DNA from 3 places in the Streptomyces sp. NPDC050422 genome. Region 1 is predicted to be linked to each of the others. Evidence: riboswitches for the same ligand, from Rfam matches in the RefSeq annotation. Region 1 holds a riboswitch; each other region holds the start of a gene.

Region 1 (3,254 bases):
CGGCCTGGGCCTGCATGGCCTGGGCGCGGCCGATCTCCGCGCCCTCGCGGGTGACGAAGGAGTTGAGCGACATGTTCTGCGCCTTGAACGGCGCGACCTTCACGCCCCGGCGCACCAGCCAGCGGCAGATGCCCGCGGTGACGACGCTCTTGCCCGCGTCCGAGGTGGTCCCGGCGACCAGCAGTCCGCCGCTCATGTCGGTCTCCGTCCAGAGAGTCGGGGTGCTGCGGTACGAGGGGGTGCCGTACGGAGTGCTGAGGTGCGGGGGCCGGCGATCCGCCGGGCCGCGAGCCCCGCGCCCAGCCGGGCCGCCACGCTCACGCCGAGGGCGAGCGCGCTGACCCTGCGCGACAGCCGTACGGCGCGCTCGATGTCCGCGGGCTCCACCGCACGGCCCGTCTCCCCGTTGAGCACGGGACGGTGCTCGACCCGGCCGCCGTAGGCGAGCGTCCCGCCGAGCCGTACGCCGAGCGCACCGGCGAACGAGGCTTCCACCGGGCCCGCGTTGGGGCTCGGGTGCTTGGCCGCGTCGACCCGCCAGGCCCGGACCGCGCCCTGCGGGTCTCCTCCTGCCGCGACGGCGAGGAGGGCCGTCAGCCGGGCGCCCGGCCAGCCCGCGAGGTCGTCGAGACGGGCCGAGGCCCAGCCGTAACGCCGGTAGCGGGGCGACTTGTGGCCGACCATCGCGTCGAGCGTGTTGGCGGCCCGGAACCCGACGAGTCCGGGGACGCCGCCCAGCGCACCCCACACCAGGGCGCCGACCACGGCGTCCGAGGTGTTCTCGGCGACGGACTCCACGACGGCGCGGGCGATCTGCGGACCGTCCAGGGACTGCGGGTCACGGCCGCACAGATGCGGCAGCCGCTCCCGGGCCAGGTCGAGATCGCCCGCGGTCAGGGCGTCGCCGATCGACCGGGCCTCGCGGCCCAGCGACGTACCGCCGACGACGGACCAGGTGGCGGCGGCGGTCAGGGCGACGGACGCGGCGGGGTGGCGGCGCAGCGCACGGGCAGCCAGTGCGGCACCCCCGGCGGCGCCTCCGGCGCAGACCAGGGTGTGCAGTGCGCCCCACCCGCGGTGGTCGCGCCACAGACGGCGTTCGACGCCTGCCGCGGCCCGCCCGAAGGCGGCGACCGGGTGCCCCCTGCGGGGGTCACCGAGCAGCAGATCGCCGATCAGACCGGCCGTGGCGCCGTACGCGAAGACGCGATCGGCACGCACGGTTCAGCCGGCCGTTGCGCCTCGAAGGACCTGGGGACCTGGGATGGGTTGCACAGGGACGGACGCACGGCAGCCGGGCATGGCGATATGTCCTCACTCAGGGTCCGCGCCCTGGTTCGACGTGACGGCGACGAGAGTCTCCTGGCTTCCGGATCCGCAGTTCCCCCGGCCTTCCAGTCCGCTTGCGTGGACCGTGACTTCCGTGGTGGGGGACTGCTCCCCGGTGACAGTGGCGGGACCGCGCCGGATTCGCACCGGCTTCCTCTGCTGTCGCCGTAATGGCTCCGGCAGTCCACCACGCCCCGCGAACACCCGTCAACTCGCCGTTGACCTGCGACGGTGCAGTGTGCTGAGACGCACATCGGGCCGGTACGCACACGAGGTGCGTCCGGCCCGATGCGGATGAGCGGGAAGGGGGTGGTGGGGCTCAGGCGACGATCAGATAGATGCCGTAGGCCACGGCCGCGGCGCACAGTCCGAAACAGACGTACGCGCCGGCGCGGACCAGCAGGAGCGAACCGCCCGCCGAGCCACCTGCCGAACCGCTCGCCGATCCGCCCTGCGTGGCCGGTTCCTGCTGCTTGGAGAGGCCGACGATGCCGAGGGTGAAGAGGCCCACGAGCGCGACGGTGGCGACGAGGGAGACGCCGAAGACGGTGCCGAGGGCTGCCCAGTCGATGTTCATGTGGATCTGTCCTTACCGGAGGCTCTTAGACCGTGGCGGGTCGGGCCGGGTCGGTGACCGGTCCGGCGGGGGCCGGGATGGTGGCCGTGAGTTCGTGGGTCTGGGCAGCCGTGGTGGGCGGCGGGCTGACGGCCGCGATGGCGGTGGTGACGACGCCCGCGGGCTCGGCGTCCGCGTCCTGGCCGCCCGGGGCGACGTCCCCGTGCCCGACGGGCTTGCGGCGGGACAGCACCCAGATCGCACCGGAGCCCGCGATCAGCAGCGCCGCGACGACCACGACACCCCAGGTGCCCTGCTTGGTGAGGAACTCGGCGCCCGCTCCGACCAGACCTGCGGCCGGCAGGGTCAGGCCCCAGGCGACGAACATGCGGGTGGCGGTGGACCAGCGGACCACGCCCCCCTTGCGGCCGAGGCCCGCACCCATGACGGCACCGGAGCACGACTGAGTGGTGGAGAGGGAGAAGCCGAGGTGCGAGGAGGCCAGGATGACGGTGGCCGCACTGGTCTGGGCGGCGAAGCCCTGCGGCGGCTTCAGCTCGGTCAGGCCGCTGCCCATGGTGCGGATGATGCGCCAGCCGCCCAGGTAGGTACCGAGTGCGATGGCGAGACCGGCGCACACGATGACCCAGACCGGCGGGTTGGAGCCGGGGGAGAGGACGCCGCCGGTGACCAGGGCGAGCGTGATGATGCCCATGGTCTTCTGTGCGTCGTTGGTGCCGTGCGCGAGCGACACGAGCCCGGCCGAGGCGATCTGGCCGGCGCGGTAACCCTTCGCGGTGGCCTTCTCCTGGGCGCCGCCCGTGACCTTCCCGCCGATGCGGTACGTCAGCTTGGTGGCCAGCAGTGCGGCGATTCCGGCGACGACCGGTGCGGCGATCGCGGGGAGCAGCACCTTGGTGACGACGGTGCCGCCGTCGACCGACGACCAGCCCGCCGACATCACCGCGGCGCCGATCAGGCCGCCGAACAGTGCGTGGGAGGAGCTGGACGGCAGGCCGACCAGCCAGGTCAGGAGATTCCACAGGATGGCGCCGACGAGCGCCGCGAAGATGACCTCGGTTCTGAGCCCGTCTTCGTTGACGATCCCGCCGGAGATCGTCTTGGCGACCTCCACCGACAGGAACGCGCCTACGAGGTTGAGAACGGCGGACATGGCCACCGCTGTCTTGGGTTTGAGTGCGCCGGTCGAGATGGTGGTGGCCATCGCGTTGGCGGTGTCGTGGAAACCGTTCGTGAAATCGAACACTAGAGCTGTCACGATCACAATCGCGAGCAGCAGCGTGATGTGTTCCATTTACCCAGGCAATCGTTCGACGGCAGTGGCATGTGGACCGTAGGCAATCCGGGT
Region 2 (3,254 bases), on a different contig from region 1:
CGGATCGGCACCTTCCTCTGTACGGAGGTGGCGCACGGCAACGACGCGGCATCCCTTGAGACGACCGCCACCTACGACCCCGGCCGGGACGGGTTCGTGCTGCACACCCCGCATGCCGGTGCGCAGAAGTTCATGCCCAACACCAGCCCGGCCGGCGGCCCCAAGTCGGGGCTGGTCGCCGCCCGGCTGATCGTCGACGGCTCCGACCACGGGGTCTTCCTGCTGCTGGTGCCGCTCACGGACGCGGCCCGGGCCCTGCCCGGGATCCGGGTGCGCCGGCTTCCCGCCCGGATGGGCAGTCCGGTCGACCACTGCCTGACCTCCTTCGACCAGGTCTTCGTGGGCCGTGGGGCGCTGCTCGGCGGCGCGCAGGGGCGGGTCGGCGACGACGGGGTGTTCCGCAGCGACACCGAGGGGCGCAGGCGCCGCTTCCTCGCCTCGATCGGACGAGTCACCACGGGCCGGATCTGCATGAGCGCCAGTGCGGTGGGCTCCGCACGCGCCACGCTGGCCGTCGCCGTCCGCTACGGAGGCCACCGCCTCGTCTCGGGGGGCCGCTCGGCGCCGCCGGTGCCGGTCGTCGCCCACCGAAGCCACCACGGCCCCCTCGCCGAGGCCATGGCCACCGTCTTCGCGATGAGCCTGCTGCACCGGCGCGTACTCGACCGGTGGGAGAAGGCCGCTGCGCGGCCGCCCGCGGAGCGGGAGGCGGCCGAGCGGCTGGTCGACATCGCCAAGGGATGGATCACCTGGCAGGCCCGGTCCGTGATGGTCGAGTGCCGGGAACGGTGCGGCGCCCAGGGTCTGCTGGAGAACAACGGCATGACCGAGCTCGTCACCGGGATCGAGGGCGCCATCACCGCCGAGGGCGACAATCTGGCCATCCACTCCCGGGCGGCCGCCGGCCTGCTCTTCGACGCGGCACGGACCCCGCAGGAGGAGCCCGCCGCCGGCCCTCCGAGCGGTGACCTCGCCGACCTCCGGTTCCTCGGACGGCTTCTGGACCAGGTGGAGCGCATCTGGTTCGCCCGGGCGGCCGCACGGATGGCGCAGGTCCCCGGCGGCGGCCCGCTGGAGCGCTGGAACGCGGCGTCCGGCCCCGCGCTGCGGGGCGTCGAGGCCCATGCGTACCGGCAGGCGGCCCACGCGTACGAGAACGCGCTCGCTGCTCTGCCCGGCGGCGGGGCCCGTGAGCGGCTGGGTGAGCTGGCCCGGCTGTTCGCGCTGCGCTGGGTCGCCCGGAACAGCGGCGACCTACTGGCCGCAGGCCACCTGACCGCCGGTCAGGTCGATGGACTGACCGAAGCCACCGAGCAGCTGGTCGCCGCGGTGAGCCGCCATCTCCCGGAACTGGCCGCATCCTTCGCACTGCCCGGGGAACTGCTCGCCGACTGGCCCATCGCCGGAGCCCACTACACCGACGCGTACGACGACCCGGGCGCCGCCTGGCACACCACCGTGGCCCGGGAACCGGCTGGGGGCGCGCGATGACGGGCACACCGCACCGGACGGCGGACGCGGTCCGGCGGCTGGGTCTGCGTGTCGTCCTGCTGGCCTTCTGGGGCACCGCCGCCGCGCTCTCACGGTGGTGCGGGGGGCCGCTCACCAGTGGTGGCGAATCGGTTCGCCGCAAGGCGTAACCGGAGCGAGGGCCTCCCGGACACCCCGCGGCCGGGGTGGTGCGCGGCACGCGGCCCCGGCCGCACCCACCGCCCCGTACCGCCGGGGTGCACTGCCGCTGAGCTGCGCGGAGGTGCGTGGTAGCGTGCCCGGAGCCAGTCGAACTCCACGTAGGGGTCAGGGAATCCGGTGCGAATCCGGAACTGACGCGCAGCGGTGAGGGGGACGGGCGGGGCCACGGCCACTGGGAGACCCACGGTTTCCCGGGAAGGCGTCCCGTCCGCATGAACCCGAGTCCGAAGACCTGCTGGCGCCCACGGTCCGGTACCGGGCCGCGGAACTCCGTACACCGGGCCCCGCGCATGGGCCCAGAGACGCCGAGGTACTCCGTGCCGCCCATAACCGGCCGCGCCCGCTCCGCCGCCCTGCTCACCGCCGCCCTGATCCTGCTGACGGCCTGCGGCGGCGGCAAGGACGGCACCGCCGCCAAGTCCCAGGGAGCCGACGGCTATCCGGTCAACTTGAAGAACTGCGGACGCACCGTCACCGTGGACGCGGCGCCGAAGCGCGCCGTCCCGGTCGACCAGGGATCGACCGAGATCCTGCTCTCGCTCGGCCTCGCCGGCCGGCTCGCCGCCACGGCCACCTGGACCGATCCGGTACTGAAGGGGCTGGAGAAGGCCAACGCGGGCGTCCCGAGGATCTCCGACAACCGCCCCTCGTCGGAGAAGGTCCTGGACCAGGAGCCCGACTTCGTCAGCGCCTCCTTCGAATCGACCCTCGCCAAGGGCGGTGTCGCCCCCCGCGAGCAGTTCGAGAAACTGGGTGTCCCCACGTACGTCTCGCCCGCCGACTGCACCGCCAAGGACAACAGCAAGGACGGCGACGGCGTCCGCACCGGCGCCCTGACCATGGACAGCGTCTACGCCGAGGTGCGCGACCTGGCCAAGGTGTTCGGCGTTCCCGGGCGCGGCGAGAAGCTCGTCGCCGAGCTGCGCGCCCGGGTGCGGAAGGCGACCGGGGGCATCGACGCCTCCGGCACCTCCCTGATGTACTGGTTCGCCAACTCCGAAGCCCCGTACCTGGCCGGCTGCTGCGGTGCGCCCGGCATCATCACGCGGGAACTCGGCGCGGAGAACGCCTTCGCCGACACCCACGAGGAATGGCCGCAGATCAACTGGGAGACCGTTGCCGACCGCGACCCGGACGTGCTGGTCATCGGTGATCTGACCCGCAAGTCGCAGACCGCCGAGAGCGCCGCGAAGAAGATCGCCTTCCTGGAGTCCAACCCCGTCACGAAGAACATGGACGCCGTCCGGCACAAGCGCTACGTGCTGCTCAGCGGCCAGGCCATGAACCCGACGATCCGGACCGTCGAAGGCGTGGAACGCGTCGCCGCCGGGCTGCGTACCTTCGGGCTCGCGGGGTGACGGACAGCGAACAGGCCGCGCCACCGCGCGAGGACGCGGCTGGGTGCACCCGGGGTGTCCTGTCCACGCGGGGCATCCGCAGCGGGCTCCTGTGGGCCGCCGGACTCCTGCTGCTCGCCCTGTCCGTCGCCCTCGCCGTCACCATCGGCCCGGCCCGGATCTCCGTCGCCGACGTCTGGTCCACGGTCGCCTCCCACCTCGGAG
Region 3 (3,254 bases), on a different contig from region 1:
GCGATCGGCATCGGTGCGCTGGTGCCCGCCGCGATCATGTCGATCGCCGCGGCGAACCTGTTCACCCGCAACATCTACAAGGACTTCCTGAAGCCCGACGCGACACCCGCGCAGGAGACCAAGGTCTCCAAGCTGGTGTCGCTGCTGGTGAAGGTCGGCGCGCTCGCCTTCGTCCTCACCATGGACAAGACGGTCGCGATCAACTTCCAGCTGCTGGGCGGGATCTGGATCCTCCAGACGATGCCGGCCCTGGTCGGCGGGCTGTTCACCCGGTGGTTCCACCGCTGGGCGCTGCTCGCGGGCTGGGCGGTCGGCATGGCCTACGGGACGCTCGCCGCGTACGGGGTCGCCAGCCCGACCCAGAAGCACTTCGGCGGGTCCTCCAAGGAGATCCCGGGCCTCGGCGAGATCGGCTACATCGGCCTGACGGCCATCGTGCTGAACGTCGTGGTGGTCATCGTCCTCACGTTCGTCCTGAACGCCGTCAAGGCGCCCGCCGGGATCGACGAGACCTCCCCGGGCGACTACACCGCGGACGCGGGCGACCCCGGCGTGAAGGCGGAGCTCCCGCCGGCCACCGCCGGTGCGCCGGGCGGCCACTGACCGCCGGATACGCGTGAGCGGGCCGCCGCACCCCTGCGGGCTGGGGTGCGGCGGCCCGTTCGCGTGTCCCGCAGAAAAACCCTTGCGGCTCCGGCCCCCGCGTGCGGCAGACTTCCGCCCATGGACATAGCGATCCGGCCGGTCGAGCCCGCCGAGCACACACTCCTCGGCGAGATCACCGCCGAGGCCTATCTCGGCGACGGGCTCCTGGACTACGGTGCCGACGATCCGTACCTGGTGCAGCTGCGCGACGTACCCCGCCGGGCCGCCGAGGCCGAGGTGCTGGTGGCGGCCGACGCGCGGGGCCGCGTCCTGGGCGGGGTCACCTACGCCCCGCCGGGCAACCCGTGGGCCGACATCGCGGCGGCGGACGAGGCCGAGTTCCGGATGCTGGCGGTCTCCCGCGAGGCCCGCGGCGCCGGGGCGGGCGAGGCGCTCGTACGGGCCTGCATCGACCGCGCACGGGGCGCCGCGGGGGTCACGGGGCTCGTCCTGTCGACGCAGCCGGCGATGCTCGGGGCCCACCGGATCTACGGGCGCCTCGGCTTCGTACGGACCCCCGAGAAGGACTGGAACCCCATCGAGGACCTGAAGCTGCTGACGTACCGTCTGGAGCTGCGCCCTCCGGCGTAACAGCGAGCACGACACAACATGTGGGGGCTGCCGCAACCGGCAGCCCCCACATGTATGCTCATGCCTGCTGTCGCCGCAGGGAAATCCGGTGCGAATCCGGAACTGTCCCGCAACGGTGTATTCGGTGTGCATTTGCGCACCCCCGAGTCCGAGGTCCTGCCGACAGCGCATCCGGCTCGACCGATCCGGATGCCCAGACGTCCGGGCCTCGTGGATGGGCCGGTGGACGCCGCACGGAGCGCTGCCCTGCCGGGTCCCGCTCCGTCCGGCTGCCCCCGCTCCCCCGAAGGCCCCGAGCCGAGCGAGGGAGAGCACCGCGTGACCATCGCGCCAGCCGATCCGGTTTCCGTGGCCGAGTCAACGGGAACCACGAGCGACGGACCGGGGACCGTACTCCTGCGGACCCTGACCGACCTCACCGCCGATCTGCCCGACACCGACCCCGGACGCGTCGCCGCCGCCGCGCTGCGCGGCCGCAACGCCCGGTCGGACGAGGCCGAACTGCGCTCGCTGGCCACCGAGGCCGCCGCGGGCCTGATCTCCGAGGACCCCGCCTACTCCCGGCTCGCCGCCCGCCTCCTCACCCGCACCATCGCGGACGAGGCGGCCGGGCAGGGCGCGACGTCGTTCTCCGCCTCCGTCGCCGTCGGGCACCGCGAGGGCCTGATCGCGGACCGTACCGCCGAGTTCGTCACGCTCCACGCGGCCGCCCTGGACGCGCTGGTCGGGCAGTCGCTCGCCGACGGCGCCGACGACCGCTTCGGCTACTTCGGCCTGCGCACCCTGCACAGCCGCTACCTGCTGCGCCACCCGATCACCCGGCAGGTCATCGAGACGCCGCAGCACTTCATGCTGCGTGTCGCCTCCGGGCTCGCCGAGGACACCTCCGAGCGCGCCCTGGACGAGGTCGCCGCGCTGTACGGGCTGATGAGCCGGCTGGACTACCTGCCCTCCTCCCCCACGCTCTTCAACTCCGGCACCCGGCACCCGCAGATGTCCTCCTGCTACCTGCTGGACTCCCCGCTGGACGAGCTGGACTCGATCTACGACCGCTACCACCAGGTGGCGCGCCTGTCCAAGCACGCGGGCGGCATCGGCCTCTCGTACTCCCGCATCCGCGCCCGCGGTTCGCTGATCCGCGGCACCAACGGGCACTCCAACGGCATCGTGCCGTTCCTGAAGACGCTCGACGCCTCCGTCGCCGCCGTCAACCAGGGCGGCCGGCGCAAGGGCGCCGCCGCCGTCTACCTGGAGACGTGGCACGCGGACATCGAGGAGTTCCTGGAGCTGCGCGACAACACGGGCGAGGACCAGCGGCGCACCCACAACCTCAACCTGGCGCACTGGATCCCCGACGAGTTCATGCGCCGGGTCGACGCGGACGGCACCTGGTCGCTGTTCTCCCCCGCCGACGTGCCGGAACTGGTCGACCTGTGGGGCGACGCGTTCGACGCCGCCTACCGGGCCGCCGAGGCCAAGGGCCTGGCGCGCAAGACCATGCCGGCCCGTGAGCTGTACGGCCGGATGATGCGGACCCTCGCACAGACCGGCCAGGGCTGGATGACGTTCAAGGACGCCTCCAACCGGACCGCGAACCAGACCGCCGAACCGGGCCGTGTCGTGCACTCGTCGAACCTGTGCACGGAGATCCTGGAGGTCACGGACGACGGCGAGACGGCCGTCTGCAACCTCGGCTCGGTCAACCTCGGCGCGTTCGTCGAGGGCGGCACGATCGACTGGGAGCGGCTCGACGCCACCGTCCGTACCGCCGTGACCTTCCTCGACCGGGTCGTGGACATCAACTTCTACCCGACCGAGCAGGCCGGGCGCTCCAACGCCCGCTGGCGGCCGGTGGGTCTGGGCGCCATGGGGCTCCAGGACGTCTTCTTCCAGCTGCGGCTGCCGTTCGACTCCCCCGAGGCCCGCGCCCTGTCGACGAAGATCTCCGAGCGGATCATGCTCGCAGCGTACGAGGCGTCCTGCGACCTCGCCGAGCGCTCGGGCCCGTTGCCCGCGTG

Evidence for each region. Region 1 has a riboswitch for cobalamin ahead of ACIBJG_RS31670 (cobalamin biosynthesis protein). Riboswitches for the same ligand answer to the same signal wherever they lie in the genome.
Region 2: linked by a shared signal. The riboswitch ahead of ACIBJG_RS07275 (ABC transporter substrate-binding protein) and the one ahead of ACIBJG_RS31670 (cobalamin biosynthesis protein) in region 1 are both predicted to bind cobalamin.
Region 3: linked by a shared signal. The riboswitch ahead of ACIBJG_RS15720 (ribonucleoside-diphosphate reductase subunit alpha) and the one ahead of ACIBJG_RS31670 (cobalamin biosynthesis protein) in region 1 are both predicted to bind cobalamin.

Annotation. Positions count from the first base shown of each region.
Region 1 covers NZ_JBITIE010000023.1:74,851-78,104, forward strand. The annotation lists gene ACIBJG_RS31665 (cobyric acid synthase) at 1-196, opposite strand, end outside; gene ACIBJG_RS31670 (cobalamin biosynthesis protein) at 193-1,221, opposite strand; cobalamin riboswitch at 1,356-1,487, opposite strand; gene ACIBJG_RS31675 (hypothetical protein) at 1,649-1,906, opposite strand; gene ACIBJG_RS31680 (anion permease) at 1,932-3,200, opposite strand.
Region 2 covers NZ_JBITIE010000004.1:213,970-217,223, forward strand. The annotation lists gene ACIBJG_RS07265 (acyl-CoA dehydrogenase) at 1-1,491, shown strand, start outside; gene ACIBJG_RS07270 (hypothetical protein) at 1,488-1,640, shown strand; cobalamin riboswitch at 1,760-1,947, shown strand; gene ACIBJG_RS07275 (ABC transporter substrate-binding protein) at 1,983-3,050, shown strand; gene ACIBJG_RS07280 (FecCD family ABC transporter permease) at 3,110-3,254, shown strand, end outside.
Region 3 covers NZ_JBITIE010000009.1:106,822-110,075, reverse strand. The annotation lists gene mctP (monocarboxylate uptake permease MctP) at 1-603, shown strand, start outside; gene ACIBJG_RS15725 (GNAT family N-acetyltransferase) at 724-1,236, shown strand; cobalamin riboswitch at 1,284-1,415, shown strand; gene ACIBJG_RS15720 (ribonucleoside-diphosphate reductase subunit alpha) at 1,555-3,254, shown strand, end outside.